Peribacillus sp. FSL E2-0218: one gene and its partner. The protein of the gene in region 2 interacts with the protein of the main gene of each other region in a pairwise test. Links are inferred from orthologs where the notes say so. Each region holds a gene or a part of one and is shown on either strand. Other genes may lie near its edges. The genes, in order: rpe and eno.

The links.
Region 1: the proteins of eno (region 2) and rpe interact in binary tests that used the Escherichia coli proteins (3 or more experiments, as listed by UniProt). The link is inferred for Peribacillus sp. FSL E2-0218 from one-to-one orthologs.

What each region holds. Positions count from the first base shown.
Region 1 is NZ_CP150304.1:1,665,485-1,677,016, reverse strand. Bases 5,856-8,574 are described here. They hold rpe (ribulose-phosphate 3-epimerase), read right to left. Parts: upstream 7,680-8,574; coding sequence 7,032-7,679; downstream 5,856-7,031. Other genes in these bases: rsgA (ribosome small subunit-dependent GTPase A), read right to left, coding at 7,681-8,562; MHI53_RS08045 (thiamine diphosphokinase), read right to left, coding at 6,274-6,927; spoVM (stage V sporulation protein SpoVM), read right to left, coding at 6,073-6,153; rpmB (50S ribosomal protein L28), read left to right, coding at 5,856-5,873. In the rest of the region: ATP-dependent DNA helicase RecG, read right to left, coding at 1-1,425; sdaAA (L-serine ammonia-lyase, iron-sulfur-dependent, subunit alpha), read right to left, coding at 1,422-2,306; sdaAB (L-serine ammonia-lyase, iron-sulfur-dependent subunit beta), read right to left, coding at 2,349-3,011; MHI53_RS08065 (DAK2 domain-containing protein), read right to left, coding at 3,380-5,050; MHI53_RS08060 (Asp23/Gls24 family envelope stress response protein), read right to left, coding at 5,069-5,431; more of rpmB, read left to right, coding at 5,685-5,855; pknB (Stk1 family PASTA domain-containing Ser/Thr kinase), read right to left, coding at 8,586-10,610; MHI53_RS08025 (Stp1/IreP family PP2C-type Ser/Thr phosphatase), read right to left, coding at 10,616-11,365; 23S rRNA (adenine(2503)-C(2))-methyltransferase RlmN, read right to left, coding at 11,371-11,532. UniProt on the Escherichia coli protein: Catalyzes the reversible epimerization of D-ribulose 5-phosphate to D-xylulose 5-phosphate.
Region 2 is NZ_CP150304.1:4,811,287-4,823,067, reverse strand. Bases 3,846-6,813 are described here. They hold eno (phosphopyruvate hydratase), read left to right. Parts: upstream 3,846-4,665; coding sequence 4,666-5,961; downstream 5,962-6,813. Other genes in these bases: MHI53_RS23345 (hypothetical protein), read right to left, coding at 6,719-6,813; MHI53_RS23350 (hypothetical protein), read left to right, coding at 6,462-6,740; MHI53_RS23355 (hypothetical protein), read left to right, coding at 6,139-6,408; gpmI (2,3-bisphosphoglycerate-independent phosphoglycerate mutase), read left to right, coding at 3,846-4,636. Also shown: gap (type I glyceraldehyde-3-phosphate dehydrogenase), read left to right, coding at 1-865; MHI53_RS23375 (phosphoglycerate kinase), read left to right, coding at 1,114-2,298; tpiA (triose-phosphate isomerase), read left to right, coding at 2,347-3,108; more of gpmI, read left to right, coding at 3,101-3,845; more of MHI53_RS23345, read right to left, coding at 6,814-6,919; MHI53_RS23340 (hypothetical protein), read left to right, coding at 7,436-7,894; MHI53_RS23335 (hypothetical protein), read left to right, coding at 7,957-8,865; MHI53_RS23330 (M15 family metallopeptidase), read right to left, coding at 8,972-9,796; MHI53_RS23325 (hypothetical protein), read right to left, coding at 9,852-10,394; preprotein translocase subunit SecG, read left to right, coding at 10,571-10,804; MHI53_RS23315 (carboxylesterase), read left to right, coding at 10,946-11,692; rnr (ribonuclease R), read left to right, coding at 11,726-11,781. UniProt on the Escherichia coli protein: Catalyzes the reversible conversion of 2-phosphoglycerate (2-PG) into phosphoenolpyruvate (PEP). It is essential for the degradation of carbohydrates via glycolysis.

The DNA of each region.
Region 1 (11,532 bases), 3.1 Mb from region 2 along the record:
CAATGGACAGATGACGTAGGCCTGCCGTCCTTTTTTAAGTTCCTTTTCAACAAAAGTCAATATCCGGTCAAGCATTTGATGTTTTGCCCAATACGTTTCAATCGCCTTGCGCCCAGCCGGCATTTCATCTATCGTCGAGACATCCATTTCGCCAAAAACGGTAATCGCGAGCGTACGCGGAATCGGTGTTGCCGTCATGAATAGAACATCTGGATTCGCACCTTTTTCACGGAGGATCCGACGCTGCTCCACCCCAAAACGATGTTGTTCATCTGTTATGACAAGACCGAGGTTTTGAAAATTCACCTCATCCTGAATCAAAGCATGCGTTCCGATCAAAAGGTCGATCTCCCCGGATTCCAGCATTTGTAATAGCTCCCGGCGTTTTTTGCCCTTCACCGAACTGGTCAATAACGCTACTTTCACTCCGGTCGGTTCAAGCATCGCTTTCAATGATTGCGTATGCTGCTCAGCCAGGATTTCGGTCGGGACCATAAGGGCGCCTTGGAAACCCGCTGTAATCGCCGCCTTCAGGCAGATCGCAGCCACAACCGTTTTTCCTGATCCAACATCGCCTTGAAGAAGGCGATTCATCCGATAAGGGGATTTCATGTCATTCAAGATTTCATCGACAACACGGTTTTGAGCATGTGTTAATGGAAAAGGAAGCGTTTCTATGAAGGCTTCCACCGACTTGATGTCAAATTCCTGACCGATTCCTTTTGATTGCTCCCGCTGCACTTTACGCAATGCCTGCATTTTCAATTGAAACAATAAAAATTCCTCATACACAAATCGGCGCCGCGCTTTCTTGATATCATCAGCGGATATAGGAAAATGCATCATGCGAAGAGCATCCTTACGCGGCATCAATTTGTATGTCGCCAACAATTGCGGAGGCAAATTCTCTTCAATCATGGACCCATACTGGGTAAAAGCATTGGAGATAAAGCGGCGCAAACCTTTAACCGTAATGCTGCCCTTCACGGAATAAACCGGTTCAAATTCTTTCTCCCGACTGTGATTGCCAATAAGGCACTCTGAGCCTGTAATGGTTTGGCGATGACGATCCCATTTTCCAGTTACCGTTATGGTTTCCCCTATCGCAAGTTTCGGTTTCAAATATGGCTGGTTGAAAAATATGACATTTATTAAATATCTCCCGGTCAATAATTTAATCGTCAGCCTCGATTTTTTCTTTCCAAAGTACCCTAATGTGGGCACGGTATGAATCTTTCCTTCTACGGTGACGCGCTCGTCATGTTCTACCGTTTCCAAGTCCCTCAAACGGTAATCTTCATAACGATATGGAAGATGTTCAAGGAGATTCTTGACGGTATGGATCTCCATTTCCTCCAGGGCTGCCGCCGTTTCGCTCCCGATCCCTTTCACTGCCGTTATCGGCTCAAAAATGGCGGAGGTCACTTTTTGTTAAGCGGCAAGCCAAAAATCTTCGCTTCCAACTCCCGTCCAGTCGGTGTAGCCGCTAATCCTCCTTGTGCAGTTTCCCTAAGAGCCGATGGCATCGTCTGCCCGATCTTGTACATCGCATCAATCACTTCATCACATGGTATACGGCTTGTAATCCCCGCCAACGCCATATCAGCGGCAACCATTGCATTGGCCGCCCCCATCGCATTCCGTTTCACACAAGGTACCTCCACAAGCCCGGCAACCGGGTCACATACAAGACCAAGCATGTTCTTTAGCGTAATCGCCATAGCTTCAGCGCTTTGCGCAGGTGTTCCCCCTGCCATTTCAACAATTGCAGCCGCTGCCATTCCCGAAGCGGAACCAACCTCTGCCTGACAGCCACCCGCTGCCCCGGAAATTGAAGCATTGTTCGCAACAACAAAGCCAAAGGCACCTGCCGTGAATAAGAACTCGATTTTTTGTTCCCGATTCGGTTTTAGTTTGTTTTGCAACGCAAAAAGGGTTCCTGGCACCACCCCGGCCGATCCGGCAGTGGGGGTCGCACAAATGGTTCCCATGGCCGCGTTCACTTCGTTTGTGGCCACGGCCTTGCTGACCGCATCCAACAACAATTCACCGGATAGGGAATTCCCGGAATTAATATAATCCTGAAGCAGGACTGCATCACCGCCTGTAAGGCCGGAAACGGACCGGACACCTTGGAGGCCCTTTTCAACAGCCTGTTCCATCACATCCAGATTGACCCCCATCTGGTGGATGATTTGTTCACGTGTCCTGCCCGTCACTTCCATTTCCTGTTCTATCATCAAATTTGATATTTTTTTCTGTTTTGATTCAGCTAATTCTATCAATTCCGCAACATTTCGAAACATGGTATCTTCTCCTTCCTATGTGGGAACGAATCGATTTCCTTATCAATCAACAATCCTCGCTACCTGAGTGATGTTGGGGAGTGCCGTAATTTCAGCAATGACTTGATCCTCAAGGTTTTGGTCCACTTCAATCGTCATCAGCGCCATCTTGCCTTTTTCTTTACGGGAAACTTCCATCTGGCCAATATTGATTCGATGCTTAGCCAAAATGTTAGAAACACTGGCAATGGCCCCGAATCTGTCATCATGCACGACCAGTATGGCAGGGTTGTGGCCCGAAAGCCTCAACTTAAACCCATTCAATTCGACAATTTCAATTTTCCCCCCGCCAATCGATATTCCGACGAGTTCAAGTTCCCCATCCTCATCCCCCACCGTTATTTTTGCTGTATTGGGATGTTCAGGGACTGCTTCTTCTTCCCGGAAAGCAATTTTAATTTTCTTTTTACGTGCTATTTCCAACGATTCCTTAATTCTCTCATCGAATGTATCAAAATCAAGTAAACCTCCTACGATGGCTACATCCGTTCCATGTCCTTTGTAGGTTTTAGCGAACGATCCATAAAAAGAAATATGTGCCCATTTCGGTTCACGGTTGAATAAGTTCCTGGCCACCCTCCCAATTCTTGCCGCTCCGGCAGTATGGGAACTAGAGGGGCCAATCATAACAGGACCTATTATATCGAATACACTTCTGAATTTCATGCATTGCTCCTCCTTCAGCTATTGAAATCAAGGGAAAGGCTGGGTGTTAGATTAATAATAACGTCAAATTCGCCGTAATTCCATTCAGGCCGTTCATACCGTTCATCAAAAAATTGGCTCTTTTCCTAAAGAGTGCTGTTTTTTAACCGACACTAGTTAAGGTTGATTGCGAGACTCCTGAGCGGGCAGGGGACAGTTGAGACTGAACAAGCGTTCTTGCCGATAAGGCAGCCCGCCCTCTGGATAAGCGAATAGCAGCAAAAAAAAATAAAACTGCATAGCCTAATGACTTATGCAGTTTCTTGCCTTTTATTCGTTCATGATCCTAAGAAAGAAACGGAACATGCTTTAGCTTCATGAAAGGTTACTTATTCAATTGAAAAAATGAAAGAATATAAAGGTTGTTTGCCATTATGGACTTCAACTTCAACGTCTTCGAAATTCTCCTTACAGAATGCAACAAGATTTTCGACTTCTTCTGCATTGGCATCTTCTCCATATAATATCGTCAGGATCTCGGCATCCTCGTCAATCATTTCAGTAAGAAGTTCTTTTGCCGCTTGCGTCTTGTCTTTATCCTTCACTTTGATGGTTCCTTCAGCTATTCCCATGAAATCCCCCGTCTCAATGGCTAGACCATCAATATTGGTATCACGTACGGCAAAAGTGACCTGGCCGGTTTTCACATGCGAAAGGGCTTCGCTCATCGCTTGTGTATTCTCGGCAGCATCAAGTGTTGGATTGAATGCCAACAAGGCAGCCATTCCCTGTGGTACCGTCTTCGTCGGGACGACCGTCACATGATCTCCAAGGACATCTGCTGCTTGGTTGGCAGCCATAATGATATTTTTATTGTTAGGCAAGATGATGACATGCTCGGCATTTGCCTCTTCGACCGCTTTAACGATATCTTCCGTGCTAGGATTCATCGTCTGACCGCCCTCGATGACGGACTTGGCGCCGATGCTTTTGAACAATTCACTGATTCCTGCACCCATCGCAACGGACACGACTCCGTATTTATCTTTCGTTGCCGGTTTCGTTTGAAGCGGAGTCTGCGTTTCACCCACGATCGCAGTATGCTGTTCGCGCATATTATCGATTTTCATTTTGATTAAGCTACCGTATCGCTGTCCATAATTAAGACATTCTCCAGGCTGTTCAGAATGAATATGTACTTTGACAACTTCATCATCTGAAATGACTAATAATGAATCTCCGTATTCACTTAAATCATTTCGGAATTTTTCCTCATCAAATGATTTATTAGCCAGCTTGTCACTTTCTAACCGGACCATGAATTCCGTGCAGTAACCAAACACGATATCTTCCGTGTTCATATGCCCTTGGACGTTCATGTGATGCTCGGCACTGACCATGTCATCCATGCTAGGGCCATGTTCGGAACGGGCTGGAAGGGCTTCACCTTTCAGCTCGGCCAGGAAGCCTTCATATACGAACACCAAGCCTTGTCCGCCGCTGTCGACGACTCCCACCTCTTTCAAGACCGGAAGCAGATCCGGTGTGCGTTTCAGTGAGGCATTGGCCTCGATTACGATCTCTTCCATAACCTGAATGAGGTCTTGGTGCCTGGCGGCAGATGTAACCGCTTGCTTGGCTGCATCTTTGGCAACCGTTAAAATGGTTCCTTCGACAGGTTTCATTACAGCCTTATAAGCTGTTTGCACGCCTGCTTCGAAAGCTTGTGCGAATTCTTCACTATTGATTTCCGATTTATGTTCAATCGCTTTTGCAAAGCCGCGGAACAACTGTGAAAGGATAACACCAGAATTGCCGCGAGCGCCCATCAGCAGTCCTCTCGAAAGGGATGTGCCCACTTTTCCGATGTGTTCCTGGACGTTATTTTGCACTTCCTTCGCTCCGGAAGTCATCGATAAATTCATATTCGTCCCGGTATCTCCATCTGGGACAGGGAAAACATTCAACGCATCAACCATTTGGGCATTGGCCGCTAAATGATTGGCACCTTGAATGATCATTTCTGCAAAGCGCTTTCCATTTAAACTTGTAATTGACACTAAACTTTCCTCCTATACTTAAGGGTTCGTCACACGAACTCCCTGGACAAAAATGTTTACGGAATCAACCGCTAATCCTACAGTTTTGTTCAGAGTGTACTTTACCTTCGATTGCACATTATGCGCAACTTCCGAGATTTTCGTTCCATAGCTTACGATGATATACATATCGATATGAACTTCTTCCTCTTCTTGACGGACAATTACACCCTTAGTAAAGTTTTCTTTTCTTAAAATTTCAGCAATGCCATCTTTAAATTGTTTTTTGGAAGCCATTCCTATAATTCCGTAGCAATCCACTGCTGCTCCGCCTGCTACGGTTGCGATAACATCATTAGAGATATCAATTTGTCCATATTTCGTTTGTAATTCAATAGACATTTCTCTTTTCCCTCCCAAAAAATCAAGTCAACTAAAGACATTTTACTATAATGTCTGAGGTTTTAAAAGTAATTGTCTTACGGTACTTAATATAATTCAATTTTCCAGTTTGTATGTCAAGGTATTTTTCTTGAAAGTAATTAACTGAAGTATTGCATTCTCACGGTAGGTATGATAAATTATTAAAGTATTTTACAAAGACTTAAGATGACTGTGAAAACTTAAGCTTGGTGTAGTTAGGAGGGAATTGAACATGGCACGTAAATGTGTAATCACTGGAAGAAGAACTCGTTCTGGTAACAGCCGCTCTCACGCAATGAACGCTAGCAAGCGTACATGGGGCGCTAACCTTCAAAAAGTGCGTATTTTAGTTGACGGTAAACCTAAACGTGTATACGTTTCTGCAAGAGCTCTTAAATCGGGCAAAGTAGAACGCGTATAATGTTACGGCATCCTCTAAGGATGCCTTTTTACTTGAAATGGCTGACAATTTAATGGGGATGGTTGATAGCTTCGTAGACTTTTTTATATCCGCATCTAGAAAATCATCTCCCATTAATGGATGGCCACACATTCGGTAACCCTGGATTCACGAAAAATAACACCTCCGGAAATCCGAGAGGTGTCATGTAGAATAAGTATCAGCCCTTTTTAAACGCTCCGAGCATAGCCCTTACCAAACTACCCAGAACTTTTGGCAATTTTATTGTATAAAATTTCATCATGCCCCTCCTCTTTGCATCCCACGAATTAAGATGAAGTGGAATTTTTCTATTACAACATAAGCTTTTAAGCGGATATAGGATTTGTAATTATATCCGAATCTGCTTTAAGCATGAATTTTAATCTCTGCTTCTTACCATCATTAATATGCCCTCCTTAAATGAAACATTCCCAGATTCGGAAATTAGTTCATTGCTGATGCAGAGTGTCGAACCTATCTCCAAGCTGCGATCGCTCAGCGGGTATTTGAAGCCTGTCAGGGTGATGCCAGTGACTGCCGTTGTGACTGGCAGGAATGATACGTACTTCTTATCCTTCAAAGCAGTTACCTCATAAGAGCCTGCTGTCTTGACGGTGAAAATGTTTTGTCGATCGACTATGTATATATCAATATCGGCATGAATGGGAAGGATGCTTTCCTTTTGGAGCAGCTGGATATTGCCAAGAAAATGATCCATTCTCCCCCCAGTGGCCCCAAGGATGTGAATTTCACTCGGTTTTTGATCTATCGCCCAATGAAAAGCGATTTCCAGATCCGTTTCATCCTTTTCCGAAGAATATAAATTCACTTGCTGAAGCCTTTGTGCAATTACCTTGTATTCGTCTTGCGAAACCGAGTCAAAATCCCCGAAGGCGCATTTAGGGTCGATCCCATTTTCAAGCAAGGCCCACACTCCTCTATCAACCCCGATCCAAAGATCCGTCATTACCTTATACCTTGCCAAATCAGGCCATAGCGATTCTGGACCGCCCGCCATTATACTAATGATCATGATCATCATCCTTTTTACACGTATATGCATATACGAGATTTCTTTGTGACACTGTTAAAAAAAGCCGATCATTATCCTATGTATACGATAATGTCGGCTTTATATCAATTTCCCCGAATTCTTTGAATCGCTGCACGGCGATCTGCCTGATTATATATTGCTGACCCGGCCACAAGGACCGTCGCCCCTTGTTCAATACATAGTTTCGCCGTTTCTTCATTGACTCCGCCATCAATCTCTATCTCCAGATCCTGATTATGGTTGTCCGCCATCGCCTTAACTTCAGCGATTTTTGGCAATACGGATGTGATGAACTTTTGCCCGCCGAAGCCTGGGTTAACCGTCATCAACAGCACCATATCAATATCTTCGATTATAGGTTGGAGCAAGGACGCTGGCGTGGCTGGATTAAGCACCACCCCTGCCTTGAGGCCGAATGATTTAATTAACTGGATCGTTCGGTGCAGATGCGTACAGGCCTCTGCATGCACCGTTATATAGTCGGCTCCAGCTTTTGCGAACGCCTCGATATAACGGTCCGGTTGTTCGATCATAAGATGAACGTCTAGCGGCAGTTTAGTCACAGGCCGAATGGCTTCCACTATTAACGGTCCGATGGTAATATTCGGAACGAACTGCCCATCCATGACATCCACATGAATAAAATCCGCCCCGCCTCTTTCCACATCAAGGATTTCTTCTCCCAATTTTGCAAAGTCTGCTGATAAAATCGAAGGTGCAATTTTAACCATTTCAATACCTCGGCTTTCTATCTCTGATTTCTTCCAGGAATTGCATATAATGCTCATAGCGATATTGCGGGATTTCCCCGGAAGCGACCGCTTCCTTCACGGCACACCTCGGTTCTTTATCGTGCAAACAAGCCCTGAACTTACAGTCCTCTCCATGCTTATGCATTTCGGGGAAGCAATAGGATAGCCGTTCAGCTTCCATTTCCATGAATTCGAGTGAACTGAAACCAGGCGTATCCGCGACAAGGCCGGAGCCGATATGAATCAATTCTACATGACGCGTAGTATGTTTCCCCCGTCCAAGATGTGACGAAATGTCATCCGTCTTTAAAGCCAGTTCAGGGTTGATTGCGTTTAGCAAAGACGATTTTCCAACTCCTGACTGACCGGCAAATACACTCGTTTTCCCCTCTAAATAAGGAACAAGTTCTTCAATGCCTCCTGTGGTAACCGAGGATGTTTCCAATACCGTATACCCAAGTTTGCGATAATCATTGATGTACTGTGTCAATTTCGTCCGGGTTTCAGAAGTGACCAAGTCCAGTTTCGTCACGACGATAATGGGCTCGATTTCGTTATCTTCGATCAATACGAGGAAACGATCGAGCAGCGCCGGACTGAAGTCAGGTTCCACTGCCGAAAAGACGAGGATGGCTTGATCTACATTTGAAATTTGCGGACGGATCAATTCATTCTTTCGCGGTTTTATTTCGGTAACGGTCCCATCGGTTTTATTTTCCGCCTGGAACACCACATAATCACCAACGAGCGGAGTTACCTTATTTTTCCTGAACACGCCCCGTCCGCGGCATTGAAAAACTTCTTCCCCATCAAGCACATAATAAAATCCGCTAAGTGCTTTAATAATTTTTCCTTCGGGCATAGCCACACTCCTAATTTATATATTTAGTCGGGATAAGAGACAGCTTTGTCGATGATGACCTGATTGTCCCTCATGACTTTATAGCCTGCTTTCTTATCCTGGGAAACCGTCAATTCGATCGTTCGCTTGGCATCTTCCACGATAAAGAATGATTCCTTAGGCTCCGTCATGCTATTATTGATATCCTCAATGAAAATTTGCACTTTTTGCGCTTTGCCAGGTTCAACTGGATCATATTCAATCTTGATTTTCTCCGTTACGGTCTTGGGGGGGATCTCTTCTTTCCCTTTTGAGACGATGACTTTCACCGTACTGCCTTTTTCCACCTTAGTACCCGGTTCAGGCGACTGGGAAATGACCAGTCCCTTCTCGACGGAATCATCGTATACCTCTTCTTCCACATCGATCTTTATTCCGCTTTCATTGGAATAATCATTTAGGCCGGCTTCATTGAACCCCTTGAGATTTTTCAGGCTCAATAAATCTTCCCCTTTGCTTACAGTTAACTCAAGTTCCGTTTCGGAAGCGACGATTTCAGTTGCGCCCGATGGCGTCTGATCTATGATGGTACCGGCAGCACTTTGATCAAATTTGTAGGTCACGATCGTGTTTTTGAATCCCATATTATCAAGCAGGGATTTAATATCCGAGTAATTCCGGCCTTCATAGTTGGAAAGCGATATCGTTTCTTTACCTACACTTTGATAGATATCGACCTTTGCACCTGCCTTGACGGTTTTCCCTTCCTTCGGGTTGGTTTTGATCACCAGTCCCGCTTCAACCTCTTCATCCTCGATCTCAATGGTTTCTCCGACGACCAAATCCAGATTAAGCAAATCAGTAATTGCATCATCCAATTCCTTCCCTTTAAGGTCAGGGATCGTCACTTCCTTCGGGCCCAAAAGGGATGGTCCTAACGTGACAGATAAGACAGCAAGCAGTGCGAGGACTAAAAAGATGGTTACCAAAATAGCTGGCATTCTCTTCCGTTTTTTGTCCTTTTGTTTCGTCTTCATTTTTTGTTTTTTCTGTTTCTTTTGTTTTTTGTTCACTTTCATGGCTTCGACCGAGTCATCTTCAGCATCGTCTGCATAGACTGCCGTATTTTTCTCCGGCCCTCTTATAATCGTCTCATCAATACTCGAGAGCTGATCATCCGTGATGACAGGTATCGCTTTCGTTGCATCATGGTCTTCCGGTATCGTAAAGGGCTGCTCATTTGAACGCTCAGGATTCAACGACGTACGAATGTCATCTTCCATTGAATCTACGCTTTCATATCGGTAATATGAATCCTTCGCTGTCGCCCTCAAAATAATATTTTCTACACTCTGGGGTATTTCAGGGTTCCACCGTTTGGGCGAAGGGGTTTCCGATTGTAAATGTTTAAGCGCTATCGACACGGCTGATTCACCGGAAAAAGGCAATCTACCCGTCAGCAATTCAAACATGACGATGCCAAGGGAGTATATATCCGATTTCTTATTGGCCATGCCGCCCCTTGCCTGTTCCGGAGATAAGTAATGGACGGAACCCAAGACGGCGTTCGTCTGAGTAATGTTGGTTGCACTCAAGGCCAAGGCAATTCCAAAGTCTGTTATCTTGACAGTTCCTTCTTTATCGATCAATATGTTCTGTGGCTTGATGTCACGATGGATGATCCCATTATGGTGGGCATGGGAAATCGCTGCCGTAATCTGCTTCATGATATCCAAGGCTTCATCAACTGGAATCGGATAATATTTTTGTATGTATTGCTTAAGTGTAAAGCCGTCCACATATTCCATGACGATATAATAGATGGCATCTTCTTCTCCAACATCATAAATACTTACGATATTGGGATGGGCCAAACTGGTTGCCGATTGAGCTTCCCGGTTGAAGCGCTTGATGAATTCTTCGTCATTGTTGAAGTCCATGCGAAGGATTTTCAACGCAACATCCCTATCCAAAATCATATCCCTTGCAAGGTAAACATTCGCCATGCCACCGCCGCCGACCATCTCGATCAGTTTATAACGGCCGTTGATTCTTCTGCCAATCAACATTCAATTCACCTGCTTTCGCTTTCATCAGTAAATTGAACAAGCACAAGGGTGATATTATCTTCCCCACCGTAGTGATTGGCCTTGTCTATTAATGATTTTGCCTTTTCTTCAAGAGGCTGCCCATTTGTAACCGTTTCTTCAAGCTCCTGTTCATTCACTTTATTCGTTAGTCCATCCGAACAAAGCAACAATAAATCACTTTCTTCGAAAATGACCGTCGTGATGTCCATTTCAACTTGCTTTTCCGTTCCCAAGGCTCGTAATAAAACATTTTTTCGTGGATGGTTCTCGGCATCTTCCTTCGAAATCTGCCCGGAACGGACCAATTCGTTAACGAGTGAATGATCTTCCGTAACCTGTTTAAAGCCACTCTCATTGTACAAATAACATCGACTGTCCCCGATATTGGCGATGGTCGCAAATGTATCAGTACATATTGCAGCAACAACGGTGGTCCCCATACCCTTACACTCTGTATGTGACTCGGCATATTCAAAAAGCGAATGATTGACCAAGAAGATTTGCTGTTTTAGCCACTCCTCGGCATCATTTGCCGTTTCGATCCCGCCGGATTCCTCCCATCCCTTTTTCAAAAGGTCAATCGTCATCGCACTTGCCACATCCCCGGCACGGTGGCCGCCCATGCCATCTGCAACGATGGCAAGGCGAACGCCTTCCGAGTTTTTAAAGATTCCGCCATTATCTTCATTATGCTGCCGGACTTTTCCACGGTCTGTTTTAAATATCGCCCTCAATAGGGTCACCTCGTCTCTTCTTTGCGCTCCTTGGCCCGAAGCTGGCCGCAGGCTGCGTCGATATCACTGCCTTGTTCCCTTCGGATCGTCACATTGATACCGCGCTTTTTCAATGTTTTTTCAAACTCAAAAATCTGATCCCGAGGTGTACGTACATAGTTGCGTTC
Region 2 (11,781 bases):
TACAATTCATGGTTCTCTTAATGAAAAAGTAGCGGTTGATGGTGATTTCTTGGTAGTTGACGGCCATAAAGTAAAAGTATTGGCTGAACGTGACCCTGCACAATTAGGCTGGGGAGATTTAGGTGTTGAAGTGGTTGTTGAATCTACAGGACGTTTCACGAAACGTTCAGATGCAGCCAAACATTTAGAAGCTGGCGCGAAAAAAGTAATCATCTCTGCTCCTGCATCCGATGAGGATATCACAATCGTCATGGGTGTAAATGAAGAGAAATATGATGCGGCGAACCACCATGTAATCTCGAATGCTTCATGTACAACGAACTGCTTGGCTCCATTCGCTAAAGTTCTTCATGAACAATTCGGAATCAAGCGCGGTATGATGACGACTGTTCACTCGTATACAAACGATCAACAAATCCTTGATTTACCTCATAAAGATTACCGTCGTGCTCGTGCAGCGGCTGAAAACATCATTCCTACAACAACTGGGGCGGCAAAAGCTGTTGCACTTGTTCTTCCTGAGCTTAAAGGGAAATTGAATGGTATGGCAATGCGTGTACCGACTCCAAACGTATCTGTAGTCGATCTTGTTGCAGAACTAGAAAAAGACGTAACAGCTGAAGAAGTGAATGCAGCATTCAAAAACGCTTCAGAAGGGGACCTAAAAGGAATTCTTGAGTACAGCGAACTTCCGCTAGTATCAACGGACTATAACGGCAACCCATCTTCTTCTACAATCGATGCCCTTTCCACAATGGTAATGGAAGGAAACATGGTTAAAGTATTATCTTGGTATGATAATGAAACAGGATATTCTAACCGTGTAGTTGATTTAATCGACTATTTGGCTAAAAAAGGATTGTAATTAGAATAATAAAAAAACCTCACCAAGGTGAGGTTTTTTTAATCATACTCTAATAAAACCTGGCAGATGATGATATTATTAGTAAGTCATTAAGCATATGAGGCGCTTCCATTCCTTGTTTTTGGATAATTTTCTGGAAACCGACTATAATGAAGTAGAGTAAAGGGGAGATGGGATATGTACCCTCTCCCTTTTTGACTAAAAGAATCAAAAATGTGATAACAATATCTAAGGAGGTTCTTTGGATTATGAATAAAAAGTCGATTAGAGATATTGAATTAAAGGGGAAACGTGTATTTTGCCGTGTTGATTTCAACGTACCGATGCAGGACGGAAAGATTTCGGACGATACAAGAATCAAAGCTGCATTGCCGACGATTTCCTACCTGACGGAACAAGGCGCAAAAGTCATCTTGGCGAGCCATCTTGGCCGTCCTAAAGGACAAGTTGTGGAAGAATTACGTTTAGCTCCTGTTGCCGAACGACTAAGCGAGCTTAGCGGCAAGGATGTGCAAAAGGCTGAGGAAGCATATGGCGAGTCCGTTCAATCCATGATCGACAATATGGAGAGTGGCGAGATCTTGTTATTGGAAAACGTCCGCTTCTATCCAGGCGAAGAAAAGAACGATCCAGAATTGGCGAAGTCATTCGCTGCACTTGCCGATGTTTATGTGAATGATGCATTCGGGGCTGCCCATCGTGCCCATGCTTCGACGGAAGGGATTGCCCACCACCTTCCAGCCGTTTCCGGATTGCTGATGGAAAAAGAGCTTGCCGTGCTCGGAAAAGCTTTATCAAACCCGGAACGTCCTTTTACAGCTATAATTGGCGGCGCAAAAGTAAAGGATAAAATAGGTGTCATCAAAAATCTTTTGGAAAACGTCGATCATTTGATCATTGGCGGCGGCCTTGGTTATACATTCATTAAAGCGCAAGGTCATGAAATCGGTAACTCGCTATTGGAAGAAGACAAGATTGAACTGGCCAAATCCTTCATCGAAAGCGCAAAAGAAAAAGGCGTGAAGCTGCATTTGCCGATTGATGCCGTCGTTACGGCTGAATTTTCACCTGATGCAGAGACTGAAATCGTCAATATCGATTCGATACCAAAAGAGAAAATGGCTCTTGATATCGGTCCGAAAACAAGTGAATTATATGCGGATATCATCAAAGGCTCCAAGCTTGTCATTTGGAATGGGCCTATGGGCGTGTTTGAATTCGATAAATTTGCGAATGGTACAAAAACCGTTGCCCAAGCCTTGGCTGATGCAAAAGATACTTACAGCATCGTCGGCGGTGGAGATTCTGCTGCGGCTGCCGAAAAGTTTGGGTTGGCGGAAAAAATGTCCCATATTTCAACGGGCGGCGGTGCATCTCTTGAGTTCATGGAAGGCAAGGAATTGCCGGGCGTTGTAGCATTGAACGACAAATAGGCGTGAACCGTCAAAAATTTTTCAACTTTAGAAGGGATGAGAAACCATATGCGTAAACCGATTATTGCAGGTAACTGGAAAATGAATAAGACACTATCTGAGGCAACTGCCTTTTTAGAAGAAGTGAGCAATTTAATTCCTAAGCAAGATGTAATCGATACGGTTGTATGTGCTCCTGCTTTGTTTCTGGATCAATTAGTTCAAGCTGCAAAGGGGACCGATGTAAAAATCGGGGCACAGAACATGCACTTTGAAGATAATGGAGCCTTCACAGGAGAAGTCAGCCCGATCGCATTAGCTGATCTTGGTGTCTCTTATGTCATCCTAGGCCATTCCGAACGTCGCGAAATGTTCAATGAAACGGATGAAGCCGTTAATAAAAAAGCTCATGCCGCTTTCGCTAACCAATTAACCCCGATCGTTTGCTGCGGTGAAACGCTTGAGCAGCGTGAAGCTGGCGAAACGAATGATTTTGTTGCCTGTCAGATCGAAAAAGGCCTAGCGGGCTTATCCGACGAGCAGTTGAAACAAGCTGTCATTGCCTATGAACCGATTTGGGCGATTGGCACTGGTAAATCATCATCTGCACAAGATGCGAATGAAGTATGTGCACATATCCGTTCAGTAGTTGCTGACAAGTTTTCTAACGAAGCGGCAGCGGCCATCCGTATCCAGTACGGCGGCAGCGTAAAACCTGAGAATATCAAAGAGTACATGGCGCAACCTGATATTGACGGTGCATTGGTAGGCGGGGCAAGCTTGAAGCCGGATAGTTTCTTACAATTGCTGGAGGCTGGTCACTATGAGTAAGTCGCCTGTGGCACTTATCATCTTGGACGGTTTTGGCTGCCGCAGCGAGGAAAAAGGAAATGCTGTTTATCATGCGAAAAAACCGAATTTTGACCGTTATTGGGAGCAGTACCCGCACTCCCATCTAACTGCAAGCGGCGAAGCAGTCGGCTTGCCTGCAGGACAAATGGGGAACTCGGAAGTGGGCCATTTGAATATCGGTGCCGGACGCATCGTTTATCAAAGCCTGACCCGTGTGAACCTGGCAATCCGCGAAGGCGAGTTTGCAGAAAACCCGACCTTGGTCGAGGCTATGAAGCATACCAAGAAAAAAGGTACAGACCTTCATCTATTTGGGCTTCTTTCGGATGGCGGCGTGCATAGCCATATTGAACATATGTATGCCTTGCTGAGATTGGCAGCCAAAGAAGGAGTCAAGAATGTGTATGTCCATGCGTTCCTCGATGGGCGTGATGTCGGACCAAAAACGGCTCAGGGCTATATCAAGGATGCCGAGGCGAAAATGAAGGAAATCGGTGTAGGCCGCTTTGCAACCATTTCGGGAAGATATTATTCCATGGACCGTGACAAACGCTGGGAGCGTGTCGAAAAATCCTACCGTTCAATGGTATATGGAGATGGCCCAGCTTATCCTTCTGCACTGGAATGTGTCGAGGATTCATATGAACATGGTATTTTTGACGAGTTCGTGATTCCTTCGGTCATTACGGCGGAGGATGGCAAGCCGGTGGCGACGATTAAGGATGAGGATGCCGTTATCTTTTATAACTTCCGTCCCGACCGGGCGATCCAGATTTCGAATACATTCACGAATGAGGACTTTCGCTCATTTGACCGCGGTCCCGGACATCCGAAACACCTTCATTTTGTCTGCCTGACGCATTTTTCGGAAACGGTTGATGGATATGTTGCATTCAAGCCGACAAATCTCGATAATACATTAGGGGAAGTGCTTTCTCAAAACAAGCTTACTCAGCTTCGCATTGCTGAAACGGAAAAATATCCGCATGTGACGTTTTTCATGAGCGGTGGCCGAGAAGAGAAGTTTCCTGGTGAAGAGAGGATTTTAATTAATTCTCCGAAAGTCGCTACATACGATCTAAAACCGGAAATGAGTGCTTATGAAGTGACGGATGCGTTGGTGGAACAAATCGAGGCCGATAACTTCGATGCGATCCTTTTGAATTTTGCCAACCCGGATATGGTTGGGCACTCAGGGATGCTTGAGCCGACCATAAAAGCGATTGAAACCGTTGATGAATGCCTAGGCAGGATCGTCGATTTGATCGTCTCTAAAGGCGGCACGGCAATCATCACGGCAGACCATGGGAATGCCGATGAAGTCGTTACGCTTGAAGGAAATCCGATGACGGCCCACACAACGAACCCTGTGCCTGTCATTATCACCAAAAATCAGGTAACATTAAGAACAGATGGTATATTAGGCGATTTAGCTCCAACGATGCTTGATCTGCTTGGAGTCGAAAAACCTGTTGAAATGACAGGGAAATCCCTATTATCTAAATAAAATTGTGAATTGGAAAAGGAGAGATTTAAATGCCGTACATTGAACATGTATATGCACGCGAAGTGCTTGATTCCCGTGGTAATCCAACAATAGAAGTAGAAATCCAAACTGAGTCCGGATACTTCGGACGCGCCATCGTTCCATCAGGTGCTTCAACAGGAGAACATGAAGCAGTTGAGCTTCGTGACGGGGATAAATCTCGCTACCTGGGTAAAGGGGTACAAAAAGCGGTTGATAACGTAAATGAAATCATTGCTGAAGCTGTCATTGGCTTGGATGTAACGAACCAAGCTGGCCTTGACCTTACGATGATCGAATTGGATGGTACGGAAAACAAAGGAAACCTTGGAGCGAATGCAATCCTTGGCGTATCCATGGCTGCTGCCCATGCTGCTGCTGAATTTTCCGGTTTACCATTGTACCGTTACCTTGGAGGGTTCAATGCAAAACAACTTCCAACTCCAATGATGAACATCATCAACGGCGGATCACATGCCGATAACAACGTCGACTTCCAGGAATTCATGATCCTTCCTGTCGGTGCGCCAAGCTTCAAGGAAGCCGTTCGTATGGGTGCTGAAGTATTCCATGCATTGAAATCGGTTCTTTCTGCTAAAGGCTTGAACACGGCTGTTGGCGACGAAGGCGGCTTTGCGCCAAACCTAGGTTCGAACCGTGAAGCACTTCAAGTCATCATCGAGGCGATTGAAAAAGCAGGCTATAAAGCAGGCGAAGATATCTACCTTGGTATGGACGTAGCTTCATCTGAATTCTATAACAAAGAAACAGGCAAATACGATCTTGCAGGCGAAGGCCGCAATGGCGTTACATCTGAAGAAATGGTTGCTTTCTATGAAGAGCTAGTGAATGAATTCCCGATTCTTTCCATCGAAGACGGCTTGGATGAAAATGACTGGGATGGCCACAAACTTCTAACTGAACGCATCGGTTCTAGAGTTCAATTGGTTGGTGACGATTTATTCGTAACGAACACGAAAAAATTGGCTGAAGGCATTGAAAAAGGCATCGGTAACTCGATCCTGATCAAAGTGAACCAAATCGGTACACTGACTGAAACGTTTGACGCAATCGAAATGGCTAAGCGCGCTGGCTACACGGCTGTCGTTTCCCACCGCTCAGGTGAAACGGAAGATGCAACAATCGCTGACATCGCCGTTGCAACGAACGCAGGACAAATCAAAACAGGTTCGATGTCACGTACGGACCGTATCGCTAAATACAACCAACTTCTTCGCATCGAAGACCAGCTTGGCGACTTGGCTGTTTACGGCGGCTTGAAATCTTTCTATAACTTGAAGAAATAATTACCGTGACACCCTCTTCCGACGAGAAGGGGTGGAGATGATTATCTCTCACCTCCCATTCCATGTGAATGGGGGGTTTTTATGTTTATTTTTTCAAAATATATTTAATAAGTGCTTTTTTGTAAATGTATTTTTGTATAAAATAAAAAGAGAATACAAAATAGAAAAGGAGGAATTATGGAAGAGAACACAGAGGTACCAGACGCATCCAAAGAGTTGATTTCGAGTAAAATAAACTTACTTAAAACCGATTTACAGCCGATTTTCTCAAAGATTCGGACTGGACTTGGGAAAGAAGATTGGGATAAGTATTGGTTGAAATTATATGTTCAGCAACCTAGCTCTAAGAGCATAAAGACACTCCAAAACAATAAAATTATTGCATTTGTTACATTGGCTGCAGGCACATTCCTTGCCTCAAAATTTGCGTCCGGAAACACCTATTAGTAATCCATCATATTGATACAATAATGAATTAATTCAGTAGGGGAGGAATTATAATGCATGGAGCGCGTAATAAAATACGTAGATCGCATAGTATATTACGTTTGAATAAAGATAAAAAGCATAAAGTAGTGTTGGTTTCTGAATGTTCTGTAAATTCGGGAAATAAAGCGGCCAGCGGGCATGTCTTAACCATTAAAATCAGCAATGAGTTAAGCCAAAGAGGTAAAGCGGTAAAATTATATGTAGAAAACGAGAAGGAAGAAATTCTGAAGAAAGCACAATTTATGAATCAAAAGTTTTCTGAATTTCTTCAACTTGTTAATAGTAAATAAATAACAAGAATGGTCCTTCTTTTATAAGGAAGCTCATTTATCTTTTTCTGAATTTGCTCTATGAGCTTGTCCATTTTTTGATTTAGACTTTTAATTCCATGATTCATCTTATCTGATTTATTTTTCATTATTTCTCTTATGCTCTTCATATCCCGATAATTTTTATAATCTTTTACCACATAGAAACCTCCCCGTCCAGATTCCTTCTCTGATAAGTATGTGCCAGAACTAGCTACATTACTATCTTTGACTAATTGTTCACTAATTATCATCTTGAGTAAAAATACTGTTGAGTTAAGTTTTTATGGAAGTAACTGCGCATAACATATTCCATGTCACGTACGGACCGTATCGTTAAATACAACCAACTTCTTCGCATCTGTGAAGGGCTTGGCGACTTGAACTTGAAGAAATAATTACGGTAAAATCTTTTTTCTTTCACCTCCAATTACACCTGAATGGAAGGTTTTTTTATGTTTCATGAGGGTGAGGGTGTGCAACCATTATGGGATGAGAGTATAGCCTTCTATTATGGTTTACTTGTATAGATAAAACATTAATGTTTCTAAATTATTAAGTTTTCATTGAAATATATAGGTAATTTGGTATATAATATATTTATTGGTAGATATTTCATTTATAAAACATAGGATAATGAAACTACTATTACATATTAAAGGAGATAAAAAATAATTATGCTTAAGAAATTATTTGTTTTCGGTACGATTTTTACTAGTTTATCAATTGGAAACAGTACAATTGCAGCAGAAATAGAATCAGAAACAACCGTCACTAACATCTCAAGTTTATCTGAAGTCAGTAGCCTAACCTCAGGTATTGCAGGGGAAACATTTGGTAAGAAAATCAAGTGCAGTTCCAAAGTGAAGGCGAGCAATCCAATATTTGGTTCTCCAAGTGCAACCGCTACTTCATCAGCAGCAGTAAAAGAAGATACTATCGCTGCTAAAGTTAGAGTATATAGCAGTAAGGGAGGGTTAAAAGGACAAAAAACAGATTCTCAGAAAAATTCAACATATGCTGGAGCTACTTTTACTGATAAATCTAATAATATTCCTGCAACTGCTTTTGGCAATCATACTTATGTAAAGAAGAGTTATAAAACAGTAGTACATGAAACTAAAGATAAATTTTAAATATAAGAAAAGTTAAGGCTAACTGATGTTAGCCTTAACTTTATTGTAGGAGCCAGGATAATATGAAAAAAAAGCTTTTGATAGTGACCTCACTTATATTGATTGGAATCTCAGGGTGGATCTTTTACAATAAAACGGAAAATACAAAAGGTGTACAGCCCGGTTTTAAGGCAGGCTCCAATACCATCTCCTACGGCTTGTTAGATGACGATGGAAAAGTAATGAATAATGGAAGTACACTGGAGCCGAAAAATAATAAGCTTGAGTATACGTTTTCGCTCTCGAATTTTATAGAAGTGGAAAGGGAATATGCCGTAATAGTCCTTCGTAATTTTGAACAAACACCCTTTACAGTGGAAGGAAAACCATACAGTGTTTATACCTTCAATGCCAAGCCAAATAAAAGTAACGAGTTTAATCTTAGTGTTGCCACTAACGATCGAACAAGAGAAATAGATTATCTTATATTTAAAAAACCAAATTATCTAATAGATAATTTGGATATATCAAAAATGAGTGCTTTGCAAGAAGTGTTACCTATGCGTTTTAAGGTTAAGAGCAACGGCGAGAAACCAAAGGCAGCTGCTGGTTTTATTCCTGATGACACAATTAAAAAAGGACCCAACGATACTATATTTGTCAGCAAACAAAAAGAGGAACTAAGTATCCTGCCTACAGCAAGAAGTGGTGAGCATGTTTTCATTTCAGTTGGAAATGTTGGCGAGAAAGAGGAAAATTACCATATTATTGCATTAAATCATTGGCAGCAGATCCCATTGGAAAATAATCAATTAGTAGGAAATGTGGCAGTTAAGCCTGGAGAAAGAAAAGTGTTTGAATATAAGCTTCCACAGGTACAGCATGATTCGAATTTCCAGGTTATTGCTTTACCCAAGCCTTATGAAGTCAGTGAAAGTGACTATGAAAGTACAGTCGTTTCAGGTTCATTTCGAACGGTTATCAAACCTTAAGGTGGCATCAATGCTCTTTTAGAAAAGATGGGGCAGCATATTTAATCAAACGTTTGATTAATAGAATTCCAAACAAAAAAAGGTGCCGCATATGGGCACCTTTTACTTATTTATCTACAGCTTCTACTGGAACGGCATTATAGTATTCTTCCAAAGTGCTTTTCGTTTTGAAGATTTCAGTTGCGGCATCGGCGCCAATATAGCGGATGTGCCACGGTTCGTATTTATAGCCTGTAATGTTTTCCTTGCCTTCCGGATAGCGGATGATAAATCCGTATTCATGGGCATGCTCTGCAAGCCAGGACGCTTCATTCGTGTCTCCGAAGCAATCTTGGGCAGCACATGCACCGTCATGGGTCGTGACATCGATGGCCAGACCTGTTTCGTGCTCGCTCGTCCCAGGCATTGCACTGTAGGTTTTCGCTTTTTCTTCCCCGTCCTTGGCCACATAGTTATTAAAGACCGTGATTTGCGTTTGATGTGAACGGTAGGCGGATACGCCGGCGAAGTGCATATTGTCTTTTTCGGCAGCTTGGAATAGCCGTTCAAGCGCTTCTGCCGCTTCTTTGCGCATCATTCTTTTTTCAATTTTATCCTGAAAGATGAAATCCACTTTTGGGTAAACAAGATCTTCAGGTTTGTAATCTTCCGGCAAGCTGTATTGTTTGTTGACAAGTACAGGGATGCTTTCTGGGTTGGCTAAAGTCTGCAGGCCAGCCTGCGCGGGCTTGACCGTTTCATCCACTTCCACCTGGCGTTGGGCCGATTCTTTTGAATCATCTTGCTTATCATCAGTTTCTGTCTCCGTATGGTGGGAGCTCGGGTGTTCTTCTTTTTGCTCTTTTTTTTCATCGCTTGATTGGTCGAATGAACATCCGGACAATAAAATGAACGATGACAGAGCAGTTGCAGTAAATATAGGTTTTAACATATGAAAGGCCCCTTGCTTTTAATATAAGATTTCCTGCGATAGGCGTTTTGAAAGATTATCGTGACAAGTAATCCCTCGTCAATTCACTTTGGTACTTATCGAGGAATAAGCCGATCCAGACCACCATCAATAAAAATGGATAATCATTGCGGACTGCGGCTTCCACGACGGGTGCAGACCAAAAGTGAGATAGGAAACCGCCTGACATCCTGATCGTCTCGAAGGTGACCAGGGCGTGCAGCGATAGCCAGAGAATCGTAAGGGTGTTGGTGCCGAAACCAATGACGGCCGCTATGATGCTCAGCAGGATGGCGGCTGCACCGATCAGCAGCACATGGTAACTTGATTGGAAAAAGTCGATGCCGCTATTGGAAAGTCCATTATAAATAATAGCAGTAAAATAGACGGTTGTCGTGGTATATGCAGCAAATAATAAATATCGATTGCCATGATATTTTGCAAGCAGCAGCAAAAGCGGCGAGAGAATGATCAATAAGACACTGATGAGATTGCTGCCGCCTATCCATAAAGAATAGCCTGCAACCGCCGAGAACAGGATGGTCAATAAATCAAGAATCCGGAGAATGGGCTTGAACATGGTGACACCTCTTTCTTCCCTTTTTGTGAATTATCTCAAACTTTGATTCAAAAAGAAAATGATGAAGCTGCTGTTTAGGAATTCTTACCATTAAATGATAACAAAGATTGTGGATATCTTATGGGTGTGGTAAAGTTAAAGTAATTGTTTATTGGTACTTCAGGAGGTGTGATTGCATGCATGCATTTCTCATAACGCTTTTGGTGATCGTCAGTATCGCCCTTATTGTGACGGTATTGCTTCAATCGGGTAAAAGTGCAGGTTTATCAGGTGCGATTGCCGGCGGTGCTGAGCAGCTATTCGGAAAGCAAAAAGCTCGCGGCTTGGATTTGATTTTACATCGTGCAACGGTAGTATTAGCCATTTTATTCTTTGCTTTAACTTTACTTGTTGCATTCTTTGATGTGTAATCGATCAAAAATGAGTCTAGCTAAATAGCTAGGCTTTTTTCTTTGCACGATAGTTGCATGAATAGATATAGTAATTTTAGTACTTAATGATAGATAGGGAATTTTTTTGGATGCTATTTACTAATGAAGGAGCTAATTATCATGAAAATCAAGCTGCAGCAGCCCTTTACTTTTGAAGGCGGAAAAAGAGCTGTCTTACTATTGCATGGATTCACGGGGAATTCCGCAGATGTGCGGATGCTTGGACGTCACTTGGAGAAGCACGGTTACACCTGCCATGCCCCGCACTATAAGGGACATGGGGTTCCGCCAGAGGAGCTGGTGAAAACGGGCCCTGTTGATTGGTGGAAGGACGTCATGATGGCATTCGATTTCCTGAAGAGCAAGGGCCATGAGGAAATAGCTGTTGCCGGACTCTCTTTGGGAGGCGTATTTTCTCTTAAATTAGGTTACACTGTACCTATAAAGGGTATCGTATCAATGTGTGCGCCCATGTATATCAAAAGTGAAGAGATGATGTATAAAGGAGTATTGGAGTACGCTAGAGAATTTAAGAAGTATGAAGGAAAAACGCAAGAGCAAATAGAGCATGAAATGGACCTCCTGGCCGATAAACCGATGAATACATTGAAAGCCCTTCAGGAATTGATAACGGATGTACGGGAGCATGTCGATTTGATTTATGCACCGACATATGTCGTGCAGGGGCGGCATGATGACGTCATCAATCCGAAAAGTGCCGATATCATTTTTGATTCCATCGAGTCACCTGTCAAGAAACTGAAGTGGTATGAAGAATCCGGTCATGTCATCACGCTGGATAAAGAAAAAGAACAGCTGCATGAAGATGTATTGGAATTTTTAGAAAGTCTGGATTGGTCCGAATAACAAATTTATTATACCCTGAATAGGAGGGGTTTTATGGAAGATAACATTCAAGAACACATGAATAGGCTTTTGACGTACATGACCGACGA